Regions from separate parts of the Kitasatospora sp. NPDC056731 genome, predicted to be linked through region 1. Evidence: riboswitches for the same ligand, from Rfam matches in the RefSeq annotation. Region 1 holds a riboswitch; each other region holds the start of a gene.

Region 1 (10,604 bases):
CAGGTCCTCCAGGTAGATCCCGTGGGTGCCGCGCCAGGTCGAGAAGTTGAGGAACCAGACCGCGAAGCCGACCGGCTCGCCGGTGGCGTCGTCCTCGGCGATCAGGCCGAACAGCGCCGGGTTGGCGCCGAACAGGGCGTCGCGCAGCTGCTCCTCGGTGGCCACGGCCTCCTGCGGGGCCTTCTCGTACTCCGCGAGCTCGCGGATCAGGGCGAGGATGACGGGGACGTCGGTCACGACGGCGGTGCGGATCATGCCGCGAGCCTACTGCGCGCCCCCGCCCGCGGCCCAGGCCCTGATCGGGGCCCGGGCCGGGACCGGGCGGGTCAGCGGGCGGGGACGGTGCGCAGGTAGTCGGCCAGCGCGGTGATCGCGGCCGGGTTGCGCGGGCTCTCCACCAGGTCGACGTAGTCCAGGACGAAGATCCGGTCGTTCCTGACCGCCGAGACGCCGGCCAGCGGCGGGAAGGACTTCAGGAAGGCGCGCTTGGCGTCGGCGCCGGTCTCGCCGTAGTTGTTGATCAGGATCACCTCGGGGTCGCGCTGGACGACGCTCTCCCAGCCGACGGTGACCCAGGTGTCCGCGAGGTCGCCCATCACGTTGGCCCCGCCGGCCTTGGCGATGATCTCGTCGGCCGCGGCGAACTTCCCGGCGGTGTACGGCTTGTCCTGCCCGCTGTCGTACAGGAACACGGACGGCCGGCGCTCGGGCTGCGGGGCGGCGGCGACCTGCGTCTTGAAATCGGCGACCAGCTTGTCCGCCCGGTCGCGGACGTCGAAGATCTCGCCGAGGTTGGCCAGGTCGGTGTAGAGCGCGTCCAGCGGGGACATCACGCCGCGCTCGGTGCCCTTGCCGCTGCGGCAGGACTCGCTGAGCACGTACGAGGGGATGCCGAGGTCCCCCAGCGCCTGCGGGGTGAAGCCGCGGCCCTCGTCGAAGCCGTAGTGCCAGCCGGCGAAGACCAGGTCGGCCTTGGCGCCCAGCACGATCTCCTTGGTGATCTCCTTCTTGGAGAGCCACGCGGTCTGCTGGTAGCCGTCCTTCCAGGCGACCTGGTCGACCCGGCCCTTGTCGTCGGGCATCACGTAGCCGGCCATCCGGTCGGCCAGGCCGAGGGCGAGCATCAGCTCGGTGATGCCGACGTCGTTGGTCACCGTCCGGGCGGGCTTCTGCGGGAAGGTGAGCTTGGTGCCGCAGTTCTCCACGGTCACCGGGTAGTGGGCGGAGGCGGCGGTGGCGTCGCCGCTCGGGGCGATCTCGGCGCCGCAGGCGGTGAGCCCGAGGGTGAGCAGGGCGGTGATGGCAACGGCCTTGGTGCGCACGGGGGTTCCTTCGGGGGGTGGGTCAGATCCGGTCGAAGAGCAGTTGGACGGCGCCGGTCACCGGGTGCCGGACGGGGGTGGCCCGGACGCCGAACACCTCGGCCAGCAGGGCGGGTCGGAGCACCTCGGCGGGCGGCCCCGAGGCGACGATCCGGCCGGCCCGCAGCACGTACAGCAGGTCGCAGTGGCCGGCCGCCAGGTTGAGGTCGTGCAGCGCGGTGAGCACCGTCGGGCCGGCTTCCCGGACCAGCGCCAGGACGTCCAACTGGTGGGCGATGTCCAGGTGGTTGGTGGGCTCGTCCAGCACCAGCAGCCGGGGCTCCTGGACCAGCGCGCGGGCGATCAGCACCCGCTGCTTCTCGCCGCCGGACAGGCTCAGGAAGCCCCGCCCGGCCAACTGCTCGACGCCGACCTTGCGCAGCGCCTCGGTGCAGCGGGAGTGGTCGTCCGCGCCCGGGCCGCCCAGGCCGCGCCGGTGCGGCAGCCGGCCCATGGCGACCACCTCGGCCACCGTGAAGTCGAACTCGGCGGAGTGCTCCTGGGGGAGCGCGGCCACCCGCCGGGCGGCCTCGCGCGCGGTCAGCGCGTGCAGGTCCGTGCCGTCCAGCAGGACGGCCCCGGCGGCCGGCCGCAGCGCCCGGTAGACGCAGCGCAGCAGCGTCGACTTGCCGCTGCCGTTCGGTCCGATCAGTCCGACCACCTGCCCGGCGGCGGCGTCCAGGGCGACGTCGTGGACCAGCCGGGCGCCGGCCAGCTCGACCGAGACGGAGTCCAGGGCGAGATCCATCAGCGGCCTCCGAAGGAATAGCCGCGACGGCGCATCAGCAGCAGGAAACAGGGCACCCCGAGCACCGCGGTGACCACCCCGACGGGCAGTTCGGCGGGCGCCAGCAGGGTGCGCGAGACGATGTCCACCCAGACCAGCAGCAGCGCCCCGGCGAGCGGCGCGACCAGCAGCACCCGGCGGTGCCCGGCGCCGACCAGCATCCGGGCCAGGTGCGGCACCATCAGCCCGACGAAGCCGATCGCCCCGCTGACGGCCACCACCGTGCCGGTGACGGCGGCGGTCACCACGAACAGCTCGCGGCGCAGCCGGTCCGGGTCCACGCCCAGCGAGGCAGCCGTCTCGTCGCCCATCGCGAGCGCGTCCAGCCGGCCGGCGGCGCAGGCCAGGTACGCCAGGCCGGCCAGCACGGTGGCGGCGGCGATCGGCACCGAGCCCCAGGTGGCGCCGCCGAGGCTGCCGAGCAGCCACATCATGGCGTCCCGGGCGGCCTCGCCGCGGGCGGCCGCGAAGACCATCAGCGCGGTGACGGCGGAGAAGCCGTAGGAGAGCGCGGTGCCGGTGAGCACCAGCCGCAGCGGGGTGAGCCCGTAGGCCGTCCGCGCCGCGAGGTAGACCAGCACCATGGCGACCAGCGCGGAGCCGAACGCGGAGGCCGAGATCGCCCACACCCCGAGCGAGGCGAAGGCGCCGAGCAGCAGTACCGCGTTGGCGCCGACGGCCGCGCCGGAGGAGATGCCGAGCACGAACGGGTCGGCCAGCGCGTTGCGCACCAGGGCCTGGACGGCGACCCCGGTGGCGGCCAGCCCGGCGCCGACCACGGCGGCCAGCACGGCGCGCGGCAGCCGGATCTCCCAGACGATCGCGTAGGCGGCGGCCTCCTCCGCCTCCAGCCGTCCGCCCGTCAGCCCGGCGGCCAGCAGCCGCAGGACGCGGGGCAGGCCGATCCCGGAGGCGCCCAGCGCCACGCCGCAGAGCAGCGAGAGCAGCAGGGCGGCGGCCAGGCCGACGGCGAGCGGGAGGGCGGGTATTCGGCGGTCGGGCGGGCTCGTTGCGCCACTGCCCGCGACTGCGGTGCTGCTCACGGTGCGCCTTGCCTCGGGCCGCGGGTGCGCGGGGGCGGCACCGGTCGGGCGCGGGCCCGGGCGCCATCCCCTCGCAGTCCACGGCGAGTTGTCGGGAGTTCAGCGGCCGGGGGCGATCGGGCTGGCGCGGCCCCGGGGGCCGTGCTCACCGTTGCGGGTCAGCGCCGGATTCACACCGGACTTCCCCCTCGGACGCCCTGGCAGCATAACAGCCACTCAGGCTAGGCAACCCTTACCGGGCTCGGATGGGGCGTGAACGCACGACCGCCCCCGTCCGGGCTCGCGGACGGGGGCGGTCGGGTGGCGACGCGTCAGGCTCAGGCCTGCTTGGTCTCCCAGAAGATCTTGTCGACCTCGGCGATCAGGTCCAGCAGGGCCTGGCCGGTGGCGGGGTCGGTGGACGCCTTGGCGGCCGAGGCGGCCTTCAGGGTGTCGTTGATCAGCTGGTGCAGCTGCGGGTACTTCTCGAAGTGCGGGGCCTTGAAGTAGTCGCTCCACAGCACCGAGATGTGGTGCTTGACGGCCTCGGCACGCTGCTCCTTGATGATCAGGGCGCGGGTGCGGAAAGCCGGGTCCTCGTTGGCCTGGTACTTCTCCTGGGTGCCCTTGACCGACTCGGCCTCGATCCGGGCCTGCGCCGGGTCGTACACGCCGCAGGGCAGGTCACAGTGGGCGTGGGCGGTGGCGCGCGGTGCAAACAGACGAGAGAACATGGGAGTCCTTCCTTAGATCGTCTTCCCGCGCCCGAGATTACCCTTCCGCCCCCGGGGTTTCGCGATCGGGCGGTGGGCCTAGGGCAAAAGGCGGACCCGGAACCGGGGTAATCCGGACATCGAACGGATCGAACGGGGTGACGGTCCGTACGGCAGACTGGGACCGGTCGGTCCGGGAGGAGGAGTCGTGGCGCGGAGCACGGAACCAGCGGGCACGGAACCGGCGGGCACGGAACCCCGGGGGCGGGGCCGGGGCGGCGGCGCGGTGCCGTTCGGGCTGGTCGACGTGGCGGGCCCGTCGATGGTCCCGACCCTGCGCGAGGGCGACCAGTTGCTGGTGCGCTACGGCGCGCCGATCCGGCCCGGCGCGGTGGTGCTCTTCCGGCACCCCTTCCAGCAGGACCTGCTGGTGGTGAAGCGGGCCGCCGAGCGGCGTCCGAGGGGCTGGTGGCTGCTGTCCGACAACCGGCCGGTGGACAGCGACAGCCGCAGCTACGGCCCGGTCCCGGACGAACTGGTGCTCGGCCGGGTGCTGCTGCGGCTGCGCCCGCGCCCGGCCTGGCTGGCGCCGGGGCGGCGGCTGGAGCGGCTGCTGCTGAGCACCCGGCTGGCCCGGGTGCCGGGCCTGGCCCGCCGCCTGGGCGTCTGGGCGGAGCAGCTCTGACCCCCTGGGCCCTGCTCTGTCTGCCAGGCCCGGCCTAGCCGGCGGCGCCGAGTGCCGCGGCCTCGGCCTCCTGGCGCTTGCGGGCCCGGTACGCGGCGACGTTGGCGCGGGTCGCGCAGCGGTCCGAGCAGTAGCGGCGGGAGCGGTTGGTCGAGGTGTCCAGGTAGGCGTTGCGGCAGGGCGCGGCCTGGCAGATGCCGAGCCGGTCGGCGCCCAGTTCGGTCAGGTGGACGGCCAGGCCCATGCAGGCGACCGCGCTGAAGTGCGCGGTGGCGGTCGGCGAGTTGTCGGCCAGGTGAAGGTGCCAGCGCGGCCGGCCGGCGTCGTCCAGGTAGTCGTGCCCGGAGACCAGCGGGCTGACCGGGTACTCCATTAGCAGGCTGTTCAGCAGGTCGACGCCCCGGATCTCGTCGCCCTCGGCGGCGGCCTCGAAGACCCCGCGCAGCCTGGTCCGCACCGCCCGCAGCCGGGGCAGGTCGGACTCGTCGGCCTGTGCGGCGGCCCGCGAGGAGTCGGAGAACAGGCCGCGCACCGCGTCCACGGACGTCAGCGTGTCGGTGCCGCGTTCGGGCTCCTCGGTGTTCACCAGCCGAACGGCGAGATCGGCGTACGAGGCGAGCTCCACGGAGGTCCTTCCAAAAGGTCGGTAACGGGCTGATTGCGTCCAGCCTATTACCTGGGTGGGGAAAACGTCGGCGCCCGGCAGGAGCAGCCTGCCGGGCGCCGGTCGGTACGGTTCTACAGCACCTTGGAGAGGAAGGCGCGGGTGCGCTCGTGCCGGGGGTCGGTGAGCACCTCGCGGGGGTTGCCGGACTCGACCACCACACCGCCGTCCATGAACACCAGCGCGTCGCCGACCTCGCGGGCGAAGCCCATCTCGTGGGTGACGACCACCATGGTCATGCCCTCCTCGGCGAGGCCGCGCATGACGTCGAGGACATCGCCGACCAGTTCGGGGTCGAGCGCCGAGGTGGGCTCGTCGAACAGCATCAGCTTGGGCTTCATGGCCAGCGCGCGGGCGATCGCGACGCGCTGCTGCTGGCCGCCGGAGAGCTGGGAGGGGTAGTTCTTCGCCTTGTCGGCGAGGCCGACCCGCTCCAGCAGGACCATCGCCCGCTCCCGGGCGGCGGCCTTGCTCTCGCCCTTGACCTGGACCGGGGCCTCCATGACGTTCTCGACGGCCGTCATGTGCGGGAACAGGTTGAAGCGCTGGAAGACCATGCCGATGTCGCGCCGCTTGACGGCGACCTCGCGGTCCTTGAGCTCGTAGAGCTTGTCGCCCTTCTGCTGGTAGCCGACCAGTTCGCCGTCCACCCAGAGGCGTCCGCCGTTGATCTTCTCCAGGTGGTTGATGCACCGCAGGAAGGTCGACTTGCCGGAGCCGGAGGGGCCGATCAGGCAGAACACCTCGCCCTGCTTGACCTCCAGGTCGATGCCCTTGAGCACGTGCACGGAGCCGTAGGACTTGTGGACGCTCTCGGCGCGCACCATCGGCTGCCCGGTGGCGGCGGCCGGGGTCTTGCTCAGGTCGGTCATACGTGACCACCTCCCTCAAGCCCCGGGACGACGTCGGCGCCGGTCTTCGGGGCGGGCTTCCCGGCGAACAGGCCCCGCAGCCGCTGCACCGGGGTGGGCGGGAGGGTCCGGTTGGAGCCGCGGGCGTAGTAGCGCTCGATGTAGTACTGGCCGATGGTCAGCAGCGAGGTGAAGAACAGGTACCAGAGGCTGACCACGATCAGCAGCGGGATGTTCTGGTAGTTCCGGGAGTAGATGACCTGACCGGCCCGGAAGATCTCCTCCAGGGAGATCACGCTGACCAGCGAGGTGGTCTTGAGCATCGAGATGGTCTCGTTGCCGGTCGGCGGGATGATCACCCGCATGGCCTGGGGCAGGACGATCCGGCGCATGGTCTGGAACCGGCTCATGCCGAGTGCGTGGGCGGCCTCGGTCTGGCCCTCGTCCACCGACTGGATGCCGCCGCGGACGATCTCCGCCATGTAGGCGGCCTCGTTGAGGCCGAGGCCCAGCAGGGCGGCGACGAAGGTCGGGATCAGGACGTTGGTGTCCGCGGACCAGAACTCCGGCCCCCACGGGACGCCGATCGACAGCTTGGCCCAGATCAGGCCGAGGAAGTTCCAGAACACCAGCTGCACCAGCACCGGGGTGCCGCGGAAGACCCAGATGTACATCCAGGCGGTGCCGGAGAGCAGGGGGTTCGGGGACAGGCGCATCACGGCGAGGACGATGCCGCCGATCACGCCCATCAGCATGGAGAGGACGGTCAGTTCCAGCGTGACGACCATGCCGTGCACGATGCTGTCGTGGAACAGGTACTGCCCGACGATGTCCCACTTGAAAGCGGGGTTGGTGAAGAGGGCGCTCAGCAGCATCGCCGCAAGCAGGGCGATGACGACGGCGCCCACCCAGCGTCCGGGGTGGCGGACCGGGACGGCCTTGATGGTCTCAGGCCGTCCCTCCTCCGCCTTCCCCTTGTCCAGAGAGTTCACGGTGTGGCCTCGGGGGAGAGATGGAGCAGGCGGACGGTCAGTTCACGGCGCCGTTGACGGTCGACTTGTCGAGGGCGCCGGACTCGACGCCCCACTTGGTGAGGATCTGCTTGTAGGTGCCGTCGTCGATCAGCGACTGGACGGCGCCCTGGATCGCGGGGGTGAGCTTGGAGCCCTTGGCGACGGCGACGCCGTAGGGGGCCACGCCGTAGGTGGAGCCGAGCTTCTCCAGCTGGCCGCCGGCCTGCTTGATCGCGTAGTCGACGACCTGGGAGTCGGCCATCATGGCCTGGTCGCGGCCGGAGACGACGGCGTTGGTGACGTCCGTCTGGAGGTCGAACTTGTCGCCGTCGTTCTGGATGCCCGGCTTCCCGTTCTTGGCGCAGTCCGGGTTGCGGGTGTCCTTGATCTCGTCGGCCTGGGTGGTGCCGGTCTGGACGGCGACCTTCTTGCCGCACAGGTCGTTGGGGTCGACCTTGTCGGGGTTGCCCTTCTTGACCGCGATGGCGCTGCCGGAGTTGAAGTAGGTCACCATGTCGACGACCTGCTCGCGCTCCTTGTTGTCCGTGAAGGACGACATGCCGAGCTGGAACTTGTTCGACTGGATGCCGGGGATGATCGCGGTGAAGCCGGAGTCCTGGACGTCGGCCTTCAGCCCGAGCTTGGCCGCGATGGCGTTGGCCAGGTCCACGTCCATGCCGATGACCTTGCCGCTGTCGTCCTTGAACTCGTCCGGCGCGTACGAGGCGTCCGCGCCGACCAGGAGCTTGCCGGAGGACTTGACGTCGGCGGGGACGAGGGCGGCGAGCTTGTCGTCGGCCTTGACCGCGTTGACGGTCGCGGAGGCGTTGGGCGCGCCGCTGCCACCGTCGCTCTTGCTGCTGCTGCAGCCGGTCAGGACGAGGGTGACGGAGGCGGCAACCGCGCCGGCCGCGAGAAGCCGGGTGCGCTGGGTACGGGCGGTCATGAGGGGGATCTCCTCCTGAGGGAGAGGGCGGGCGGAGCGCGCCGCGGGGGGCGGCACACCGGGGCGGCAGGGTCGTACGGCGCTGTACGGGTGTATTTCGCTGTACGTCGTCGTACGTGCAGGGCCGGATGGTGCGGTGCCTGTGCGGACGGGCCGCCCAGGTTGCTACGGGGTACTGCTTCCGCCACCCTCCGCCGAGGTGGACGTCAAGCGAACCGCCTCGACCAGTGGCCGGCTCGATCCGAGATGGGGGGAATCCTGCCATCTGTGAACGGTCAGATGGCCCTCATCCAGATCAAAATCGGATAACGAGGGCCCGGGCTGTCCGCTATTCGGACTTATTCCGTGTTCCTGTCACTCCGTGCATAAGTATGCAGATCCCTCTGCCCGGTGCCCGGAGGCCCGCCGCCCCCGGCTCGGATGCCGCCGTCGACCACGGCGGAGGGGCGTACGGCCGCCACGGTGACGCGCGGGTGTACGCGAAATGGCGGACATGCGATCCGGCCATCCCGCACTCCCGGGCCCGGCGGCGGGTGTGTCAGAATTCGGTACCGGGTGACCCCCGAACGCTCGAACCAGACCGACGAGCCCCGACAGGCTCGGGGTGTCCGGGAACGGAAGTCATCACGTGGCTCCGTATCCGGGACGCCGACTCCCCAGCGCGTCTGCGTTCACTCCTGCGGGTGCGCGTGCCGCCATCACCGTTGCCGCCGCCGGAGCCCGGCGCTTCCGACGCCGGGCCCCAGTGACGCGACAGCTCGGCGATGAACTGCACGTGACGAGGACGAAAAGGCATAGGTGCGATGCCTTGGTCCGACCTACGCTCGGCCCGGAAGCACAACGCGGACCAACAAGACCCATAAAACCCTCATCCGAGGGCGCCGCCCGACGGCAGCGCCCCGACCCAGCCCCCCGGGTCCGCTTCGGCGTACCCGGTTTCCGGTTTCCGGACGGGTCGTCCTGTCCGTCGGTCGCGCACCCTCGCCAGATCAATGACGAAGAGGTCATCGTGGCAGCGGAGATCATCAGCAGCACCCAGGACACCGTCGATCCGGTCGACGCCGTTTTCGCGCTCCACCGCGGCGGCAAGATGGAGATCAGGGCGACCGTCCCGGTGCGCGACGCGGACGACCTGTCCCTCGCCTACACGCCCGGTGTCGCCCGCGTCTGCACGGCCATCGCCGAGCAGCCGGAGCTGGTCAACGACTACACCTGGAAGTCCAACACCGTCGCCGTGGTCACCGACGGCACCGCCGTGCTGGGCCTCGGCGACATCGGCCCGGAGGCCTCCCTGCCCGTGATGGAGGGCAAGGCCATCCTGTTCAAGCAGTTCGGCGGCGTGGACGCGGTGCCGATCGCGCTCGCCTGCACCGAGGTCGACGAGATCGTCGAGACCGTGGTGCGGCTGGCGCCCTCCTTCGGCGGCGTCAACCTGGAGGACATCTCCGCCCCCCGCTGCTTCGAGATCGAGCGCCGGCTCCAGGAGGCCGTGGACATCCCGGTCTTCCACGACGACCAGCACGGCACCGCGATCGTCACCACCGCCGCCCTGTGGAACGCGGCCAAGGTGACCGGCCGTGAGATCGGCTCGCTGCGGGCCGTCATCTCCGGCGCCGGCGCGGCCGGCATCGCCATCGCCAAGATGCTGGTGGCGGCGGGCATCGGCGACGTCGCGGTCTGCGACCGCAAGGGCGTGGTGTACGACGGCCGCGGCGACCTCACCGACGTCAAGGCCGAGATCGCCGAACTGACCAACCGCACCGGCCTCAAGGGCACCCTGGCCGACGCGCTGGCCGGCGCCGACGTGTTCATCGGCGTCTCCGGCGGCACCGTGCCGGAGGAGGTCGTCGCGACCATGGCCGCGGGCGCGTTCATCTTCGCGATGGCCAACCCCACCCCGGAGATCCACCCCGAGGTCGCGCACAAGTACGCGGCGGTCGTCGCCACCGGGCGCAGCGACTTCCCGAACCAGATCAACAACGTGCTGGCCTTCCCCGGCATCTTCGCCGGCGCCCTCCAGGTGCGGGCCAGCCGGATCACCGAGGGCATGAAGCTGGCCGCCGCCAAGGCGCTGGCCGGTGTCGTCGCCGACGAGCTGACGCCGCAGAAGGTCATCCCCTCGCCGTTCGACGAGCGGGTCGCCCCGGCGGTCACCAAGGCCGTCGCCGAGGCCGCCCGGGCCGAGGGCGTGGCCCGGATCTGACGATCCGGGCGCCGCTGCCGGGCAGGCCCGGCGTGAGCGGCGCCGCCGACACGGCCGGGGCCGGGACACGCGTCACACCCGCGCGTGGTTCCCGGCCCCGGCCGGCGCGGCTATCGTCCGCAGCATGTTTGCTGCCTACGCCGCACGTATCGACGCCGATGACCCGCTCAGCGGACTGGAGTTGGGCGAACTCCCCGAGCCGCAGGCCCGCCCCGGATGGAGCGTGGTCACGGTCAGGGCCGCCAGCCTCAACCACCACGACCTGTGGTCGCTGCGCGGGGTCGGCCTGCCCGCCGGCCGACTGCCGATGATCCTCGGCTGCGACGCCGCCGGTGTCGACGAGCACGGCAACGAGGTCG
Region 2 (10,604 bases), on a different contig from region 1:
ATGCTGACCAGGACACCCTTGTCGGTGAGCGAGCGCACCACCGGCAGGACCCGGCGCAGTTCCTCCTCCTCGGACACCCTGGTCGCTCCCGGCCGGGTCGACTCGCCGCCGACGTCCACGATGTCGGCGCCCTGCTCGGCCAGCAGCAGTCCTCGGTCCACCGCGCGCCCCGGGTCCAGCCAGCGGCCGCCGTCCGAGAACGAGTCGGGGGTCACGTTCACGACTCCCATCACCGCGCACCGGTCCCATTCGGGCAGCCCCGACAATACCTGCGAAGGTCTTTTCATGCCCACATTGTGCCGCCTCACTCCGCACGCCTCCCCACTCGCGTCCCGGGAAAATTCGTATCACAGGGTGGACACTTGAGGACTACCGGGAGCCCGGCTGGTTAACCTCCTGCCATGAAACTCGGAATCCCCTCCACGCGCACGGATCGGGCGACCTCCATCCGCGAACTCCTCGCGACCGGCAGGCTTTCCTCTTCCTTCGAATTCATGCCGCCCCGGAGCGCCGAAGCGGAGGTCGGCCTGTGGAATGCGATCCGGCGCCTGGAAGCGCTGTCCCCCACCTTCGTCTCGGTGACCTACGGCGCCGGCGGGTCGACGCGGGAGCGGACGGTGAACGTCACCGGCCGCATCGCGCAGGAGACCACCCTCACGCCGACCGCCCACCTGACCGCGGTCGGCCACAGCGTCGCCGAACTGCGGAACATCCTCGGCCACTACGCTGACCAGGGGGTTCGCAACATCCTGGCGCTGCGCGGCGACCCGCCGGGCGATCCGCTGGGCACCTGGCACCGCCACCCCGACGGGGTGGAGTACGCCGCCGACCTGGTGCGGCTGATCAAGGAGTCCGGCGACTTCTGCGTCGGCGTGGCCGCGTTCCCCGACCTGCACCCGAGGTCCCCCGACTGGGATTTCGAGATCAGGCACTTCATCGAGAAGTGCCGGGCGGGAGCCGACTACGCCATCACCCAGATGTTCTTCGACGTGGACAGCTACCTCCGTTTCCGGGATCGACTGGAATCGGCCGGCTGCACCGTTCCGGTCATTCCGGAGATCATGCCGGTGACCAGTATCCGGTCACTTCGGAGGATTCCGACACTGACCACCGCAGCCATTCCCGATGGGCTTTCCGAAAGCATGCTGAGGCAGCAGGACAACCCGAAGGCCGTCCGGTCGATCGGCATCGATCACGCCACCGGAATGTGCCGGCGCCTGCTGTCCGAGGGAGTTCCCGGGCTGCATTTCATGACCATGAACTTCTCCACGGTGACGACGGAGATCTACCAGAACCTGGGGCTTCCCGGGTCCGGGTGAAACGGGCCGGGCGCCGCGGGGTGTGCGGTGCCCGGCCGGGGCGTGTCGCCGGCGGGTCAGCCGGCGAGTTCCGCGCGCAGGTGGCGGGCGGCGCCGACGAGGCTGTCGAGCGAGGCGCGGGTCTCCGTCCAGCCGCGGGTCTTCAGGCCGCAGTCGGGGTTGACCCAGAGCCGCTCGGCGGGGATGGCGGCCAGGCCCGCGCGCAGCAGTTCCACGGCCTCCTCGGTGCTGGGGACGCGCGGGGAGTGGATGTCCCAGACGCCCGGGCCGACCTCGCGCGGGTAGCCGGCCCCGGCGAGCTCTCCGGCGACCTCCATGTGCGAGCGGGTGGCCTCCAGCGAGATGACGTCCGCGTCGAGCTCGTCGATCGCCGTCATGATCGCGCCGAACTCGGCGTAGCACATGTGGGTGTGGACCTGGGTATCGGCGCGGACGCCCGAGGTAGCCAGGCGGAAGGACTCGGTGGCCCACGCCAGGTACGCCGGGCGGTCGGCGGCGCGCAGCGGCAGGGTCTCGCGCAGGGCCGGCTCGTCGACCTGGACTACGGCGGCGCCCGCGGCCTCCAGGTCGGTGACCTCGTCGCGCAGGGCGAGGGCGACCTGGCGGGCGGTGTCGCCGAGCGGCTGGTCGTCGCGGACGAAGGACCAGGCGAGCATCGTGACGGGGCCGGTGAGCATGCCCTTGACCGGGCGGTCGGTCAGGCCCTGCGCGTAGCGGAACCAGTCGACGGTCATCGGGTGCGGGCGGGAGATGTCCCCGGCCAGGACCGGCGGGCGCACGTACCGGGTGCCGTAGGACTGGACCCAGCCGTGCCGGGTGGCGAGGTAGCCGGTGAGCTGTTCGGCGAAGTACTGGACCATGTCGTTGCGCTCGGGCTCGCCGTGCACCAGGACGTCCAGTCCGGCCTTCTCCTGGAAGGCGATGACCTCCCGGACCTCGGTCTCCATCCGCTCCCGGTAGGCCGCCGCGTCGATCCGGCCCGCCGTGAGGTCGGCCCGCGCGACCCGCAGTTCGGAGGTCTGCGGGAACGAGCCGATGGTGGTGGTCGGCAGCAGCGGCAGGCCGAGCCGGGCACGCTGGGCCTCGGCCCGCTGCGGATAGGCCTGGGCGCGGCGCGCATCCGCGTCGGTGACGGCGGCGGTGCGGGCGCGCACCGCCGGGTCGTGGGTGATGGGCGAGTTGGCGCGCGAGGCGAGGTCGGCGCGGTTGGCGGCCAGGTCGGCGGCGATCGCCCCCGTGCCCTCGCGCAGGCCCCGGGCCAGCAGCGCCACCTCCCTGGCCTTCTGCTGGGCGAAGGCGAGCCAGCGCAGGATCTGCGGGTCGACGTCGCGTTCGGCGGCGGCGTCCAGCGGCACGTGCAGGAGGGAGCAGGACGGGGCGACGTCGACCCGCTCGGCCAGGCCCAGCAGGGTCGCCAGGGTGGCCAGCGACTTCTCCAGATCGTTGATCCAGATGTTGCGGCCGTCGACCACCCCGGCGACCAGCCGCTTGCCGGGCAGCCCGCCGACGGCGGCCAGGTCGTCCAGGTTCGCCGCGGCGGGCCCCGTGAAGTCCAGCGCCAGGCCCTCGACCGGGGCCTTGGCCAGCACCGGCAGGGCCTCGCCCAGACGGTCGAAGTAGCTCGCGACCAGCAGCTTCGGACGGTCCGCCAGGCCGCCCAGCTCACGGTAGGCGCGGGCGGCGGCGTTCAGCTCGGCCGGGGTGCGGTCCTGCACCAGCGCGGGCTCGTCCAGCTGCACCCACTCGGCGCCGACCGCCTTCAGGTCCGCCAGCAGCTGCGCGTAGACGGGCAGCAGCCGGTCCAGCAGGGTGATCGGCTGGAAGTCCTCGGCGACACCGGGGGCGGGCTTGGCGAGCAGCAGGTAGGTGAGGGGACCGACGAGCACGGGGCGTGCGGTGTGGCCGAGCACCAGCGCCTCCCGGAACTCCCCGACGGCCTTGGCCGGGTTCGCGGTGAAGACGGTGTCCGGGCCGAGTTCGGGCACCAGGTAGTGGTAGTTGGTGTCGAACCACTTGGTCATCTCCAGCGGCGCGACCTCCTGGGTGCCGCGCGCCATGGCGAAGTAGCCGTCCAGCGCGTCGATTTCGACCGCATCCCGGTGCCGGGGCGGGATCGCGCCGACGGCGACCGTGGTGTCCAGTACGTGGTCGTAGAGCGAGAAGTCGCCGGTGGGCACTTCCAGGACACCGGCCCCGGCGAGCTGCGCCCAGTTCTTCCGACGCAGGCCGACCGCCGTCTCCTGCAGGGCGTCGGCGGTGACCGTGCCCTTCCAGTAGCCCTCGACGGCCTTCTTCAGCTCCCGGCCCTGGCCCTGCCGGGGGTAGCCGTGCACGGTGGCCCTGGTTGCCGCGGCTGCGGACTTCGTGGTCAAGGGACTCTCCTTCGCGAGTCTGGCTCCTCAAGTGCCCGGGGACGGGACGAGAGCGCGAAGGGATGACGAACCGGACGGCGGCTCGCGACGATGCGCGTGCCGGACCCGCCTGGTATGGTCGCCGACCCGCCCACGAGGTCACCGGGATATCCGCACGCGGAACGGTCCGCGGGCGGGCAACGGGCAGGTCTTCGGACTCGTGGGCGCACCGGGCCTGTTGGCGTCCGGTACCTACTGGCCATCGCTTCCCAGACCCGTCCCGGGTCCAGTGCGTATGACGGCGGTCGTTCCCACTCACCGCTGCGGGGCAGTCCCGGATTCCCACCGGGTTCCCTCTTGCGACGTCCTGCCTGGCGGGCAGGACGAACCAGCTGCGCCGCCAGCTTAGGGGCAAACCGCCGGGGCCGACGCGGAATTCACGGAAGCCGTCCGCATGGTGAGACTCCCTCGCCGCTCGGGGAGCCGCTCGCGGAGCCGACGGCGGTGCCGTTCGCGGTGCCGTTCGCGATGACTCGTCGACCGTCCGGGGCTTCGAAGCGCACCATGGGCTCGAAGTTGGCGCGGCGGGCCGCGCGGCGGAAGACGGTGAGGACGGCCGGGCCGACGACGAGCACGGCGGTGAAGGTGGTGACGGCCCGGCCGGTGTCCCAGCCGAGCGAGGTGGCGAGGTCGAAGAGCAGGTAGCGGTGCCACTGCTCGGTGAAGGGCAGCCCCGGCAGGTAGGCGATGGAACTGTTCGGGTCGGTGGAGAACGGCCAGAAGGAGAGGTTGAGGAGGAAGCCGAAGAGGTACCCGGAGAACGCCCCGTACGCGGCCAGCATCGCCACCTCCCAGCGCCGCCGTCGGGTTCTCGGCAGGAGCCCGGCGAGCATGCCGACGAACGCGCAGCCGAACATCTGGTACGGCATCCAGGGGCCGACGCCGCCGGTGAGCAGCGCGGAGGCGAACAGCGAGGTGCAGCCGAGGGCGAAGCCGAAGCCCGGGCCGAAGACCCGGCCGGCCAGGACGAGGAGGAAGAAGACCGTCTCCACTCCGGCGGTGCCGGCGCCGAGCGGGCGCAGCCCGGCGTTGACGGCGGACAGGACACCGAGCATGGCGAGGGCCTTGGCGTCGATGCCGCCGGCCGCGATCTCCGCGATGACGACGGCGAGCACCAGGACCAGCAGGGCGCCGAAGATCAGCGGCGGGGCGTAGGAGGAGCCGAACTTTCCGGGGGCGACGACGAACGGCCAGGTGAAGGCGACCAGGCCGATGAAGGCGGCCAGGGCCGCGACGACGCGGGCCCGGCCGGGGATCCGGACGGCGCTCACCGGGCGGCCTCGGCGGGCTCCAGGGCCTCGGCCACCTGCCGGGTGGTCAGGTAGGGCAGCGGGGCGAGGACCTTGGCGGTCTGGGGGGCGAAGGTGGGCGAGGCGACGATGACCTCGGCGGTGGGGCCGTCGGCGACGATCTCGCCCTCGGCCATCACCACCACCCGGTCGGCGGCGGCGGCGACGAACTCGACGTCGTGGGTGGAGACGACGACCGTACGGCCTTCGGCGGCGAGGGCGTCCACGATGCCGGTGAGCGCCTCCTTCCCGTGGTAGTCGAGCCCTCGGGTGGGTTCGTCCAGCAGCACCACCCTTGGCGCGGCGGCCAGTTGGATCGCCAGGACCAGGGCCAGCTTCTGGCCCTCGGAGAGGTCCCGGGGGTGGGTGCCGTCGGGGATCCCGGGGGCGAGCCGGTCGAGGATCTGGCGCGCTGTCGGGCCTGCTGTAGTCGGGCTTGCTGCGGTCTGGCCGGCTGCGGTCGGGCCGGCGGCGCTGCGGGCCTCCAGGTCGCTCTGGGCGAGTTCCTGGGCGACCGTCTCCAGGTACAGCAGGTCGGTCGGGGTCTGCGGGACGAGCCCGACGAGCTGCCGGGCCCTGGTCGCGGAGAGCCGCTTGGGGTCCGCGGCCGGCCCTCCGTCGGCGCCGAAGACCTGCACGCTGCCGCCCTGTCGCGGGCCTGAGCCCTGGAGGGCCCACAGGAGCGAGGACTTGCCCGAGCCGTTGCGCCCCATCAGCGCCGTGACCTCGCCGGCCCGCAGCTCCAGCCCGACCTCCCGGACGGCGGCGACCGGCCCGTACCGGACGACCACCCCCCGGGCGTCCAGCACCCGCTCCCCCGCCACCGCTGCCCGGCGCGGCGGAGGAACGGGCACATCGGTGAGCCGCTCCCGCAGCGGGGCGGCGGCGCGCCGGGCGTCCCGGACGGAGAGCGGCAGCGGCCGCCACCCGGCCAGCCGCCCGAGGTCGACGACGGGCGGCGCGATCGCGGTGTGCCGGAAGACCTCGGCGGGCGGCCCGTGCACGACCGTGCCGTCACCGGGCAGGTAGGCGACGCGGTCGGCGTACTGGACGACCCGCTCCAGGCGGTGTTCGGCGAGCAGGACGGTGACGCCGAGGTCGTGGACCAGGCGGGTGACGGCCGCGAGCACCTCCTCGGCGGCGGTCGGGTCGAGCGCCGAGGTCGGTTCGTCCAGGACCAGGACGCGCGGGTGCGCGGTGAGCACCGAGCCGATGGCGACGCGCTGCTGCTGGCCGCCGGAGAGCTCGTGCAGGGCGCGGTGGCGCAGGTCGGCGAGGCCGAGCAGGTCGAGGGTCTCCTCGACGCGCTTGCGCATCACCTCCGGCGGGACGGCCAACTGCTCCATGACGTAGGCCAGTTCCTCCTCCACCGTGTCGGTGGTGAAGCCGGCCAGCGGGTCCTGCCCCACCACGCCCACCACGTCCGCGAGTTCGCGCGGCGGGTGGTGCGCGGTGTCCCGGCCGTCCACGGTGACCCTGCCTCGCAGGGTGCCGCCGGTGAAGTGCGGCACGAGGCCGTTGACGGCGCCGAGCAGGGTCGACTTGCCGACGCCGGTGCGGCCGACCACCAGGCAGAGCTCGCCCTCCGGGATGTGCAGGTCGACGTCGCGCAGGACAGGGGTGGTCTCGCCGTCGTACACCACGCCGACCTGGTCGAATCGGATCACGTGCTCACCTCGGGGGTCGTGCGGTCGGTGCCGGTGCGGCGGGTCCCGGTGGCGGGCACCGGGGTACGGCCCGGCGGCGGCGCGATCACCCCGGCGGCGCCGGCCAGCAGCAGGGCGAGCACCGGGACGAGCGGCAGGCTCGGCCAACTGAGCGGGTAGAGCGAGGGGTTGAGATCCGTGGCGGCGTAGCCGACGGTGGCGAACAGCAGAACGGCGGCGATCACCCCGCAGCCCGCGACGGCCCACTCGGCGGCCCGCCAGCGGTCCGGCCGGTAGGTGGTGCGCCGCACGCGCCGACCACCGAGGATCAGCCCCGCCACGCAGAGCAGGGCGCCCGCGAGGAAGGCCGGAAGCCCCAGGGCGGCGGGGGCGGTTCCGTCCAGGAGCCCGTACACCCCGGCGCACAGGCCGCACATACCGAGCAGCATCAGGGCGCCGGTGACGCGGCGGGAGCGGCGGGTCGCGGTGCCGGAGCGGCCGTAGCCGCGCGAGTCCATCGCGGCGGCCAGGTGCAGCGAACGCTCCAGCGCGTCCTCCAGCACCGGGACGACGATGCTGCGCAGCGCGCGGACGCCCTTCCGCTGCCCGGCCCGCAACCGCCTTGCCCGGGCGACGCGTTGGACACTCTGCACCAGCTGCGGCGCGACGCTCAGCGACACCGTCACGGCGACGCCCAGCTCGTACAGGGCGCCGGGCAGCACGCGCAGGGCGCGCTTGGGGTTGGCGAGGGTGTTGGCGGCGCCGATACAGCAGATCAGGCAGGCCAGGCGCAGCCCGTCGAAGGCGGCGGAGAGAGTCGCCTCCAGGGAGACCGGCCCGCCGATCCGGATGCCCGCGTACCAGGCGGGCGTGGGGAGGTGCGGGAGCGAGAAGAGCAGGTGGTCGTGCGGGGTGATGCCGGTGGCGAAGACGCACCGGAACACCACCCGGATCGCCACCACGGTCAGGGCCAGCCACAGGTAGTAGGTGAACCCGCGCGCCCACGGGGCCTCGGTCCGGCGGGCGGTGACCACGTAGCCGAGCACGGCGAGGACGAGCAGGAGCAGCAGCGGGTTGGTGGTGCGGCTGGCCGCCGTCGCCAGGGCCAGCGCCCAGGTCCACCAGGCCAGCGGGTGCAGGTTCCGGGGGCTGCGCCGGCTCCCGGCGTCCCGTCGGGGGGTGGGCTTCGGGGGGACGGCGGCGTGCTGGTCGGGCATGGTCACCGGATCACTCGGCCCGTCGGCGGCGGCGGCGCGCGACGACCACGGTGGCCGCGCCCAGCGCCCCCACGAGGGCGGTCGCGATGACGGCGGGAGCCATCGACCCGGAGTCGTGCGGGGCGTCGGCCACCGGGTCGGCGTCCACCACGCCGCCGGGCACGGCGGGGGTGGACGTCGGCGCGGCCGCGGCCTCGACCGTCTGCGGGGTCGGCTGATCGCTCGGGGTGTCCGTCGGCGGCGCGGTGGACGGCTCGACCGGCACCGGCGTGGCGGGCACGGGCGTCGGCTCGGGCGCTCCGGGCGGAGTGATGCCGTCCTCGGGAATGGCAACGGCGCCGGGCCCTGGGGTGGTGGCGGGCGCGGGCGGACGGGCTCCGCCCGTCGGGGGCTTGGCGGGGGCCGGGGGCCGGCCCGATCCGGTGCCACCGGCCGTGCCTGCGCCGCTGGTGCCGGCGGTTCCGCCGCTGCTGCCGGTGCTGCCGGTTCCGCCTGCGTTTCCGGTGGTGCCGGTGGCACCGCTCGAACCGGTGCCGCTGCCGGAGCCGCTGCCGCTGCCGCTGCCGCCGGTCGTACCCGTGCCACCCGTCGACCCGCCGCCCGTGGTGCCCTGGCCGGGGTCGGCGGGCTGTCCGCCGGGGCTGGAGTTGTGCGCGCGAACGCTGTCCGGCGAGAAGCCCGGCCGCCCCTCGGTGCCCTCGATGTTGGTGCCACCGAAGATCCAGAGGTCGACGCTGCCGGGCTTCGGCTGGTAGCTCATCGCGCCGAGCTGGCTGTAGGACCACTCGTTCTGGCCCGGATCGGCGTGCCAGTACGACCAGTAGGCCGTGGCCGGGGGCGTCAGGACGCACTTCTCCTGGTCCGGGGCCGGGAACTGCTTGCCGCCCTGGAAGCCGCTGTAGCCGATCCGGCAGATGAACGCCGGACCGTCGTGCCCGGTCCCGGTGGTCTTCCAGCCGCCCTGGTTGAGCAGGGTGAAGCCGGTGGTCGGCGTGGTCCCACAGGAGCGCAGCAGCGGGCCGCCCCACTTGCTGAAGTCCACGGCGAGCACCACGCCGGAGGTGGTGGTGCACTGGTCGATCGGCAGCGGCGCCGCGGACGCCGGGGCGGTGCCCACGGCGACGCCGCCGAACGCGAGGGCGAAGGTCAGGGCCGCCGCCCCGGACAGCCGGCCGAGCCGCCCACCGAGCCGACCGCCGAGTCCCCGGCTCACCGGTGCCGCCCCGGGGCGGCCGCGCTGCGACGTCGGGCGACGAGGACGGCCGCCGCGCCGAGCGCGGTCAGCACACCCGCGCCCGCCGTCAGCGTCAGGGCCTGGGTTCCGGTCCCGGCCAGGCTGCCGGATCCGGTCTGCGTCGGCACGCCACCAGCGGGGGCGACGGCGAGGGGTGCGCCACCGCCACCGCCACCGGCCGGAGCGTCGATGCCACCGGCCGACCAGGTGGCCGAACCGTCGCCGGTCGAGGGAACGGCGGTGTCCGAGGGCCCAGCCGTGGCGGGAGAGCCCGTCGGGCTCGGCGTGCCCGTGGGCGTGTTCGTGGATGTGTTCGTGGGCGTGCCGGTCGGCGTGCCCGTGGGAGTACCAGTGGGCGTGCCCGTCGGCGTACCCGTCGGGGTCGCCGTCCCGGTGGAAGTCGGAGTCGGCGTCGGCGTCGACGTTCCCCCGAGGTCCCGGAGCAGTGTGCCGAACGAGATCCCGGTGGCACCGCCGAGCACCTGCGTGGACGCGCGGACGTCCGATCCCGGTTGCCCTGCGGAGGCGACGTTGAACCCGCCGTCGCCGTTCTGCTGGCCCGCCAGGAAGTCGCGCGCCTTGGCGATCTGGGCGCCGTACGTGGACTGGCGCAGCGTCATGCCCTGGATGGCGAGCGCGGCCGAGTTGGTCGAGTCGCCGGCCGCTCCCGGGAAGCCGCCGTCGGGCAACTGCCGCGCGGCGAGCCAGCCGAGGCCCTGGTCGACGGCCCGCGCGGCCTCGTCCCCCGGCACGAGGGCGAGGGCCATGACGGCCATCGCCGTGCTGTCCACGTCGGAGTCACCGGTGGCGGGGATCAGGCTCGGCCAGGAGCCGTCCTGGTGCTGGAGGCCCTTCAGGTAGGCGATTGCGGGAGCGGCGTTCGTCGAGCCCCCGGCCCGGAGCTGGGCCATGATGCCGAGCGCCTGGGAGAACACCGAGGTGGCGTAGGTGTAGTTGCCGGACGCCGCGCAGCCGGTGCTCTGGTCGGCCTTGGTGCACACGAGGGCGGCCAGGGCGGCGATCAGGTCGTGGCCGCCGAAGGCGCGCGGGTTGCGGCCGACCGCCTCGGCGAGCAGCGCCTCCTTTCCGATCGAGCCGCCGCCCGCGTACTCGGTGCCGATGCCGGTCCAGTCGTTGACGGTGCGCTCGCCGGCGTCCTTGCCCGGCTGGTCCAGGAAGTCGACGATCCTGCGCAGCGTGGCGTCGTCGGTGCCGGTGGCCGCGAGGGCGTAGGCGCCGTCGATGGTGAGGCCGAAGTCGGCGAAGGCCGGGAAGCCCTCGTAGTAGCGGCCGTTGATCAGGCGGGACGGGTCGGTGAGGTAGGCGCTGCCCTTGGCGGCGTCGGGGGTTCTTCCGGCAGGCGGCGTGCTGGCGGGCGTCGTCGGCGGAGTGGTGGCGGGCGTGGTCGGCGGCATGCCGGCGTCCGGGTTGTGCCGAACGCTGGTGAGGTCGGTGCCGGTCAGGGCCAGGATCGCCTGCTCGGTGGCC
Region 3 (9,246 bases), on a different contig from region 1:
ACGCCATGTTCGGCGTCAACACCGACTCCAACGGCTGGGCCGTCTCCGGCCTCAACGCCTGCGGCATCAACCCCCAGGGCGCCGACTTCACCAGCGGCACCGGCAAGAGCCCCGTCGACTTCCTGATCGCCCAGCAGTTCAAGCCCGGCGGCGGCTTCAAGTACCTGCCCGCCGACACCACCCCCTCCCCCTACGCCTCCGTCGACGGCCTGCGCGCCGTCGCCGGCGCCGGCTTCACCGCCACCCCGCCGACCCCGACCACCGCCGGCGAGCCCGCCTGGGCCGCCGCCACCACCTTCGTCCCCGGCACCGCCGCCAAGCTCCCGCTGGTCATCGACGACGGCACCGGCGCACTCAAGGTCTGCGCCGTCACCCTCACCCCGACCGGCACCACCGCGACCCTCGGCGACGTCCTCGACGCCGCCGCATCCGCGACCCCCGCCGGCTGCGTCACCGCCGTCACCCCGTCCTCCGGCACCGGCGCCGTCACCGCGATCAACGGCACCGCCAACAACGGCTCCTCCACCTGGAAGGTCAGCCTGGACGGCACCACCGCCACCACCGCCACCCGGGCCACCACCGTCCACCTCGGCGACACCGTCTCGCTCCGCTACGGCAACTGATCCGAAGGTCCCGGTCGCCCTGGACACCGTGTACCAGCGTGGACGGCGCGGCGATGCTTCACGACGTGCCCAGCCCTGCCCCACTGCTGAACCACCCGATGCCCCACAGCGGCCCCGCACACCGATTCCGGTGCGCGGGGCCGCTCGCATGTCCCGGCGCCCCTGCCGGTCAGGGCAATTCTCCTCAAGTCCCCTACCTCTTAGCCGAGTTCAGGATCACGCAACAGCCAGACCGCCATCCCGGAAACGCTCGGACGAGTGATCATCCAGTCCGCCCGTTCGAACCGTCGAGATCGAGCGGGCCCTGCCAGCCGACGGTTTTCCGGTCGGGTCAGTGGTCCGTCGGAGCCGTCGCCTAAAGTGCAGCTTCTGACGACTGACGGCCGGAGAGGGGTCGGGTAATGACCGAGGCATGGGATCGACTGCGGGCGATCATGGGCGAGCCGGTGTACACCCCGGCGCGGGTGCCGTGGGAGCTGGCACCGGCCGAGCTCGGGGTCCAACTGCCGTCGGACTACCGGGCGTTCGTCGATCTGTACGGTGCGGTGAACCTGAACGGCGAGTGGGGTGTGCGGTCGCCGACGGAGCGCTCCCACGGAGCCGGTTCGCCGGGCGGCCTGGCGGGGTGGCGTTTCGAGACCGACACCGAGTTCCGGGGGCAGGTCGAGGGCGAGGACGAGTTCTGGGACCAGGAGCGCACCCCTGTGTTCCCGGACCCGGGCGGGCTGCTGCCCTGGGGCATGAACAGCAACCACAACTACTGCTGTTGGCTGACCGACGGCCCGGACCCGGAGCAGTGGCCGGTGGCCGTCTTCTGCGACTTCGGTGGCGTCGACGACGGTGCGCTCGACCGTTTCGACGGCGGCTTCGCGGAGTTCGTGGCGACCGTACTCACCGGCGGCTACGCCCATGAGGACGAGTTGCTGGTGCGCCCGGACCCGGAGGAGTGGGGACCTCAACCGGCCCGGCCACTCTGGACACCCGCCTACGACTGGACCGGCAAGGACTGGGGCGCGGAGTGGGGCATCACCTGGTACCGGCCCACCGGGTCGACGGAAATGCCCTGGGCCAGGTGACGGTGATCCGCCGACCTGGCATTCGCCTTCCCTCGCCCGGCGGCGCCGAACATCACGCAACAGCCGTACCGCCGGTGCCCCGGCCCCCCTTCCGGAGGGGCCGGGGCACCAGTACGCCGCCGGAGATCAGGGGGCGGGGACGCCCGGCTGGGCGCCGGCGCCGAAGGACCAGCCCTCGACGTCGCCGGGTGCCGGGTTGTAGCTGCCCGCGCCGAGGTTGCTGTACGACCAGGGGCCGCCGTGCTGGGCGTGCCAGTACGACCAGTAGGCGCTGCCGGTGGGGTTGGTGCAGGTCGTCGGCAGGGCGTTGATGGTGCAGACGAAGCCCGGGTAGCGCGGGTGGAAGGTGTACGCGAACCCGGCGCCGGTCAGCGCGGCCAGGCCGCTGGCCGGGTCGCCGGGTGCGCAGCCGGTCTGGATGCCGCCGCCGACGGCGGTGGAGTCGACCACGACGGTGACGCCGGTGGTGCCGTCGCAGGCGGCGGCCTGCGCCTGCGGGGCTTGGACGGCGGAGGCGCCGAGCAGGCCGGCGGTGAGGGCAGCGGCGGCGGCGATCGAGCCGAGGGTGCGGCGGGCCGGGCGCGCGGGCGCCAGGGTGTCGGTCATCGGAGCTCTCCTCTCGGGGTCAGCGGGTGGTCAGTGGGTGGTCGCCGGGCAGGCCGGCACGGGCGCGTCCGGGCGGGCACCCGTGGCGGAGAGGGTGGCCAGCGGGGTGCCGGCCAGGCCGAGGACGGCCTGCGCGGTGGCCCGGGCGCCGGTGGCCGGGTTGAAGCCGGTCGCGTCGTAGGCGACCGCCCCGCGCACGCCCGGGTCGGCGGAGCAGCCCTGCTGGAGCTTGACCAGGCTGCTCCAGCCCTTGAGTCCGGCCCCGAAGCGTCCGCCGGCCAGCAGTGCCTGCGTGGCGAGGCCGGTGGTGTTGGCGTTGGACGCGGCGGCCCCGGCGGCCGGGAAGCCGCCGTCGGCGTTCTGGTGGGCGGTCAGCCAGCCGAGCCCGGCGTTGGCCTTGGCGGTGCGGCCGGTCGCGGCCAGGGCCTGGGCGGCGAGCGCGGTGGCGTCCGGGTCGCTGGTGCAGGTGGCCTGGCCGAAGGAGAGCGGGTAACCGCCGTCCGCGCACTGGCTGTTGGCGAGGAAGTCGACGGCGGCCGCCGGGGCGCCGCCGGCCGTGCGGTGCAGGGCGATCAGGGCCAGGGACTGGCCGAAGGCGTTGCTGTAGTCGCCCCACTGCGAGCGGTCGGAGAACCGGCCGTCGGCGGTCTGGAGGGAGCGCAGCCGGGCGGGCAGGTCGACGCCGCCGAAGGCCGTCGGGTTCCCGCCGCGTACCTCGACGGCGAGCAGCAGCTTGGCGGTCGCGCCCGCGTAGGCCTCGGTGGTGCCGTCGCCGAGGTAGCCGGTGATGATCTCGGGCTTGGCCAGCCAGGCGGTGGCCTTCGTGGCGGCCTGGTCGGAGCTGCGCGAGGCGGCGAAGGCCAGCACGGCGTCGATGGTCAGGCCCTGGTCGGGGTAGGCGGTGCCGTTGAAGACGGACTCGAAGTGGTCGCCGTCGACGAGCTGACGGGCCAGCCAGCCGCCGGCGGCGGCATCGGGGCGGATCGTCGGGGACGAGGTCGCGACAACAGGCGCGGCCTGGGCGGCAGCGGCCGCCGGGAGGACGGTGGCGAGCGCGAGGGCGGGTATCGCGAGCAGACCGAGAGTGCGGCGGAGCGTGGGCATGGGTGCCTTTCCGGGCCCGCACGCAGGGGCCCGGAGGACGGCGGCAACAGCCGGGCAGCCCTCGGAGCTCCGGCCCGCAGACCACGACGGGAGGAGGGGACGACACACCTCCGCCGCCGGGTACTCGGGCTCGCCGCCGGCGTGGAGCCGGCGGCCTACCGTTGCGGGTCAGCGCCGGATTCGAACCGGACTTCCCCCAGCGGCGGAGTCACAACTTGACGGCTCATCATGGCGATACGGAGAAGATCCGGTCAAGGGATCGTCCGCCACATCGCGCCGCGAACCGCTCGGACCGTCAGCGGTTGAGGAACTCCGGCGGGCGCTTCTCGGCGAAGGCCGCCATGCCCTCCTTCTGGTCCGCCGTGGCGAACGTGGCGTGGAACAGGCGCCGTTCGAAGCGGACGCCCTCGGCGAGCGTGGTCTCGTACGAGCGGTTGACGCTCTCCTTGAGCATGACCGCCGCCGGGGTGGACATCGCCGCGACGGTCTCGGCCACCGTCAGGGCCTCGGCCAGCAGCTGGTCCGCCGGGACGATCCGGGAGACCAGGCCGGCCCGCTCGGCCTCCTCGGCGCCCATCATCCGGCCGGTCAGGCAGAGCTCCATCGCCTTCGCCTTGCCGACCGCCCGGGTCAGCCGCTGCGAGCCGCCGATGCCGGGGATGACGCCGAGCTTGATCTCCGGCTGCCCGAACTTCGCGGTGTCCGCCGCCAGGAGGACGTCGCACAGCATCGCCAGCTCGCAGCCGCCGCCCAGCGCGTAGCCCGCCACGGCCGCCACGACGGGCTTGCGCAGCGCGGCGAAGCGGTCCCAGGCGGCGAACCAGTCGCCGAGGTAGGCGTCGACGAAGTCGAGGGACTGCATCTCCTTGATGTCGGCGCCGGCCGCGAAGGCCTTCTCCGAGCCGGTGATGACCAGGCAGCCGATCTCCGGGTCCCGGTCGAACTCCGTTGCCGCCTGCACGACTTCGTTCATCAGGAGGGTGCTGAGCGCGTTGAGCGCCTTGGGCCGGTCGAGCGTGATCAGCCCCACCCGGCCCTTGCGCTCGGCCAGGATCGTCTCGTAGCCGGTCACTTGCCGTCCTCCCTCAGGGTGGTGATGATCGCCGAGAAGTCCAGGCCGGCGCCGTCGTCGGCCTGCGCGAAGTCCGCGTACAGCTGTGCCGCCCTGCGTCCGAGTTCGGTGGGCAGGCCGGCGGCCTCGGCGGCTCCGGCGGCGAGGCCGAGGTCCTTGGCCATCAGGGCGGCGGCGAACCCGGCCGCGTAGTCGCGGTTGGCCGGGCTGGTCGGCACCGGCCCGGGGACGGGGCAGTTGGTGGTGAGCGCCCAGCACTGGCCGGAGGCGGTCGAGGCGACGTCGTAGAGGGCCTGGTGGCTGAGTCCGAGGCTCTCTCCGAGCACGAAGGCCTCGCTGACCGCGATCATCGAGATGCCCAGGATCATGTTGTTGCAGATCTTCGCGGCCTGCCCCGCTCCGGGGGGTCCGCAGTGCACGACCTTGCGGCCCATCGCCTCCAGCACGGGCCGGGCCGCCTCGAAGTCCGGCTCGGCGGCTCCGACCATGAAGGTGAGGCTGGCGGCCGTGGCGCCGACCACCCCGCCGGAGACCGGCGCGTCCACGGCCCGGTGCCCGGCGTGCACGGCGAGGTCGTGCGCCGCCCGGGCGTCCGCGACGTCGATCGTGGAGCAGTCGACGAAGAGCGTTCCCGGGCGGGCGGCGGGCAGCAGGTCCGCGTAGGCGGCCAGCACGTGCCGGCCGGCCGGCAGCATGCTGATGACGACGTCGGCCTCCCGCACCGCCTCGGTCGCGGACCGCGCCGGACGGACGCCGCTCTCCGTCCGGGACGCCCGCCGCAGTGCCTCGGGCGCCAGGTCGTAACCGGTCACGGTGTGTCCGGCCGTGGCGAGGTTGGCGGCCATCGGGCCGCCCATGTTGCCGAGTCCGATGAATCCGATGACTCCGTTGAATCCGTTGACTCCGTTGAATCCGTTGCGGTGGGTCACCAGCGCTCCAGGGGTGTGGTGGGGGCCAGGCCGAGTTCCCGGTCGCCGAGCGGGGCGAAGTAGCGGGCCACCGTGGCGGGCTCGACGGCGCTCAGCGTCGACGGGTTCCACCGCGGGGAGCGGTCCTTGTCGATCACCTGGGCGCGGATCCCCTCGGCCAGGTCCGGCGTGGAGAGCGCCGCGCAGGAGGTCCGGTACTCCTGGTCGAGGACGGCCTCCAGCGGGCCGAGGGTGCGGGCCCGGCGCAGGGCGGCGAGGGTGGCCTTCACGGCGGCGGGCGAGTTGGCGGCGATCCGGTCCGCGGCCTCCTTGGCCTCCGGTTCGCCGCTGTCCCGCAGGCGGTCGAGGATCTCCTCCACGGTGTCGGCCCCGTAGCAGTGGTCGATCCACGCCCGCCGACCGTCCAGCACGCCGGCCGGTGCGGGCCCGACGTTCCGTTCGAGGGCGTCGTGCACGGGGAGTTCGGCCAGGTCGTCCAGCAGCGCGGGCAGCCGCTCGGCCGGGACGAAGTGGTCGGCGAGGCCGCAGAGCAGCGCGTCCGCGGCGCCGACGGAGCCCGCGGTCAGGGCCAGGTGGGTACCCAGCTCGCCGGGGGCGAGGGCGAGCAGGTAGGTGCCGCCGACGTCGGGGACGAAGCCGATGCCGGCCTCGGGCATGGCGATGCGCGTGGTCTCGGTGACGATCCGGACGCTACCGTGGGCGGAGACCCCGACCCCGCCGCCCATCACGATGCCGCTCATGAGCGCGACGTAGGGCTTGGGGTAGCGGGCGATGCGGGCGTTGAGGCGGTACTCGTCGCGCCAGAACTCCTCCACCGCGCCCGGGTCCGCGCCGGTGGCGGCGCGGTGGATGGCGACGATGTCGCCGCCGGCGCAGAAGGCCCGCTCACCGGCGCCGGAGATGACCACGGTGTCGACCCGCTCGTCCTCCTCCCACGTGTCCAGGGCTTCGGAGATCCTTTGCACCATGCCGTGGGTGAGGGCGTTCAGGGCCGCGGGGCGGTTGAGGACGATCAGGCCGGCCCGGCCCTCGCGGTGGACCAGGACCTCGTCGAGGTCGTTCCCGGCCATCACGCGGCCCCGGTCAGGCCGCGGGCGACGATGACGCGCATGATCTCGTTGGTTCCTTCCAGGATCTGGTGCACCCGCAGGTCGCGGACGATCTTCTCGATGCCGTACTCGGCCAGGTAGCCGTAGCCGCCGTGCAGTTGGAGCGCCTGGTTGGCCACCTCGAAGCCGGTGTCGGTGGCGTGCCGCTTGGCCATCGCGCACAGCTCCGGCGCTCTGGGGTCCCCCCGGTCCAGGGCCGAGGCGGCCCGCCAGAGCAGCGACCTGGCCGCCTCCAGCTCCGTGGCCATGTCGGCGAGCCGGAACTGCAGCGCCTGGGCGTGCAGGAGCCGGGCGCCGAACGCCTCGCGGTCCGCCAGGTAGCCGGTGGCCCGCTCCAGGGCGTCCTGCGCTCCGCCGAGGGAGCAGGCGGCGATGCCGAGCCGGCCGCCGTTCAGCCCGTTCATGGCGATCCGGAAGCCCTCGCCCTCGGCTCCGAGGAGGCGGTCGGCCGGGAGCCGGACGCCGTCCAGCCGCACCTGGCGGGTGGGTTGGGCGTTCCAGCCCATCTTCTTCTCGTCGGGCCCGAACGAGACGCCGGCGTCCTCGCGTTCGACGACGAACGCGGACACCCCGCCGGCCCCCGGTCCGCCGGTGCGGGCCATCACCAGGTAGACCTGGGAGACCCCTGCGCCCGAGATGAACTGCTTGACGCCGTCGAGGACCCAGTGCGCCCCGTCCCGGCGGGCTCGGGTGGTCAGTGCCGCCGCGTCCGAGCCCGCGCCGGGCTCGGTGAGGCAGTAGCTGGCGGGGGTCGCCATGGCGCTGAGGCCCGGCAGCCACCGGGCGCGCTGGGCGTCGTCGCCGTAGCGGTCGATCATCCAGGCGACCATGTTGTGGATGGACAGGTAGGCGGCGATGGACGGGCAGCCGGTGGCCAGCGCCTCGAACACGAGGACGCCGTCGGCGCGGGTGAGCCCGGAGCCGCCGGACTCCTCGCGGACGTAGACACCGGCCAGGCCGACGTCCGCCGCCTTGCGCAGCACGTCCACCGGGAAGTGCTTGGCCTGGTCCCACGCGACCGCGTTCGGCGCCAGGTGTTCGCGGGCGAAGGCCCGGGTGGTCGCCGCGATGGCGAGCTGGTCCTCTGTGAGGTCGTGCACGGCGCCCTCAGCCCATCGTCGGGATGGTGAAGCTCGCGCCCTCCTTGACCCCGGAGGGCCAGCGCGAGGTGACGGTGCGGGTGCGAGTGTAGAAGCGGATCGAGTCCGGCCCGTGCTGGTTGAGGTCGCCGAACCCGGAGCGCTTCCAGCCGCCGAAGGTGTGGTACGCGACCGGCACGGGGATCGGCACGTTGACGCCGACCATGCCGGTGTTCACCCGGCGGGCGAAGTCCCGTGCCGTGTCGCCGTCCCGGGTGTAGATGGCCACGCCGTTGCCGAACTCGTGCTCGCCGGGCAGGCGCAGCGCCTCCTCGTAGTCGGCGGCGCGGAGCACGGTCAGGACGGGGCCGAAGATCTCCTCCCGGTAGATCCGCATGTCGGGCGTGACGCGGTCGAACAGCGAGGCGCCGAGGAAGTAGCCGTCCTCGTGCCCCTCCAGCCGGAAGTCCCGCCCGTCGACGACGAGTTCGGCGCCCTCCTCGACCCCGAGGTCCAGGTAGCCGCGGACCCGCTCCAGCGCGTCGGCGCCGACCAGCGGGCCGAAGTCCGCCGCCGGGTCGTCCGAGCGCCCGACCTTCAGCGCGGCGATCCGCTCGACCAGTTTGGCCACCAGGGCGTCGGCGGTCTCCTCCCCCACCGGGACGGCCACCGAGATCGCCATGCAGCGCTCGCCGGCCGAGCCGTAGCCGGCGCCGATCAGCGCGTCCGCGGCCTGGTCGAGGTCGGCGTCCGGCATCACGACCAGGTGGTTCTTGGCGCCGCCGAAGCACTGCGCCCGCTTCCCGTGCGCGGCGGCGGTGGCGTACACGTACTGGGCGATCGGCGTGGAGCCGACGAACCCGACCGCCTGCACCCGAGTGTCCTCCAGCAGGGTGTCCACGGCCTCCTTGCCGCCGTTGACCACGTTCAGCACGCCCGGCGGCAGCCCGGCCTCCAGGAACAGCTCGGCCAGGCGCAGCGGCACCGAGGGGTCGCGCTCCGAGGGCTTGAGGACGAAGGCGTTGCCGCAGGCGATGGCGGGTGCGGCCTTCCAGAGCGGGATCATCGCGGGGAAGTTGAACGGCGTGATGCCCGCGACCACGCCGAGCGGCTGGCGCATCGAGTACACGTCGATGCCGGTGCCCGCGTTGTCGCTGAACTCGCCCTTCAGCAGGTGCGGGATGCCGGCGGCAAACTCCACGACCTCCAGGCCGCGTTGGATGTCCCCGTGGGCATCGGCCACGGTCTTGCCGTGCTCGGCGGACAGCAGCCGGGCCAGCTCCTCCTTCTCCTGCTCGACGAGTTGGAGGAAGCGCAGCAGGACGCGGGCGCGCCGCTGCGGGTTCCACGCGGCCCATGCGGGCTGGGCCTGCGCGGCATCGGCGATCACCGCCTCGACCTCGGCCCGGCTCGCCAGCGGCACCCGGGCCTGCACCCGGCCGGTGTTGGGGTCGTACACGTCGCCGAAGCGACCGGAGGTGCCGGCGGTGGGCTTGCCGGCGACGAAGTGGGTCAGTTCTCGGACCATCGGGTTCCTTCTCTCGACAGGGGTGGGGAGAGGAGGAGGATCGGAGGCCGCCGCCGGTCGGCGGGCACACGGTGGTGCGCCCCGCGACACGGGCGTACGGCGGCAGAACGGAACGTCAGG

Evidence for each region. Region 1 has a riboswitch for cobalamin ahead of AB0R04_RS16845 (iron ABC transporter permease). Riboswitches for the same ligand answer to the same signal wherever they lie in the genome.
Region 2: another riboswitch for cobalamin. It lies ahead of metE (5-methyltetrahydropteroyltriglutamate--homocysteine S-methyltransferase); the one in region 1 lies ahead of AB0R04_RS16845 (iron ABC transporter permease).
Region 3: another riboswitch for cobalamin. It lies ahead of AB0R04_RS26370 (prenyltransferase/squalene oxidase repeat-containing protein); the one in region 1 lies ahead of AB0R04_RS16845 (iron ABC transporter permease).

The regions. Positions count from the first base shown of each region.
Region 1 covers NZ_JBFBNR010000014.1:13,249-23,852, forward strand. The annotation lists gene AB0R04_RS16830 (GNAT family N-acetyltransferase) at 1-255, opposite strand, end outside; gene AB0R04_RS16835 (ABC transporter substrate-binding protein) at 327-1,322, opposite strand; gene AB0R04_RS16840 (ABC transporter ATP-binding protein) at 1,345-2,109, opposite strand; gene AB0R04_RS16845 (iron ABC transporter permease) at 2,109-3,137, opposite strand; cobalamin riboswitch at 3,281-3,420, opposite strand; gene sodN (superoxide dismutase, Ni) at 3,509-3,904, opposite strand; gene sodX (nickel-type superoxide dismutase maturation protease) at 4,206-4,568, shown strand; gene AB0R04_RS16860 (CGNR zinc finger domain-containing protein) at 4,603-5,193, opposite strand; gene AB0R04_RS16865 (amino acid ABC transporter ATP-binding protein) at 5,307-6,104, opposite strand; gene AB0R04_RS16870 (amino acid ABC transporter permease) at 6,101-7,075, opposite strand; gene AB0R04_RS16875 (ABC transporter substrate-binding protein) at 7,113-8,042, opposite strand; gene AB0R04_RS16880 (NADP-dependent malic enzyme) at 9,052-10,245, shown strand; gene AB0R04_RS16885 (zinc-binding dehydrogenase) at 10,370-10,604, shown strand, end outside.
Region 2 covers NZ_JBFBNR010000028.1:73,842-84,445, forward strand. The annotation lists gene folP (dihydropteroate synthase) at 1-287, opposite strand, end outside; gene metF (methylenetetrahydrofolate reductase [NAD(P)H]) at 402-1,319, shown strand; gene metE (5-methyltetrahydropteroyltriglutamate--homocysteine S-methyltransferase) at 1,376-3,691, opposite strand; cobalamin riboswitch at 3,856-4,078, opposite strand; gene AB0R04_RS26330 (ECF transporter S component) at 4,108-5,001, opposite strand; gene AB0R04_RS26335 (ATP-binding cassette domain-containing protein) at 4,998-6,686, opposite strand; gene AB0R04_RS26340 (CbiQ family ECF transporter T component) at 6,683-7,882, opposite strand; gene AB0R04_RS26345 (hypothetical protein) at 7,893-9,095, opposite strand; gene AB0R04_RS26350 (prenyltransferase/squalene oxidase repeat-containing protein) at 9,092-10,604, opposite strand, start outside.
Region 3 covers NZ_JBFBNR010000028.1:87,321-96,566, forward strand. The annotation lists gene AB0R04_RS26355 (hypothetical protein) at 1-623, shown strand, start outside; gene AB0R04_RS26360 (SMI1/KNR4 family protein) at 1,025-1,699, shown strand; gene AB0R04_RS26365 (flagellar hook-length control protein FliK) at 1,826-2,305, opposite strand; gene AB0R04_RS26370 (prenyltransferase/squalene oxidase repeat-containing protein) at 2,336-3,409, opposite strand; cobalamin riboswitch at 3,507-3,647, opposite strand; gene AB0R04_RS26375 (enoyl-CoA hydratase) at 3,705-4,481, opposite strand; gene mmsB (3-hydroxyisobutyrate dehydrogenase) at 4,478-5,410, opposite strand; gene AB0R04_RS26385 (enoyl-CoA hydratase/isomerase family protein) at 5,407-6,480, opposite strand; gene AB0R04_RS26390 (acyl-CoA dehydrogenase family protein) at 6,480-7,619, opposite strand; gene AB0R04_RS26395 (CoA-acylating methylmalonate-semialdehyde dehydrogenase) at 7,627-9,126, opposite strand.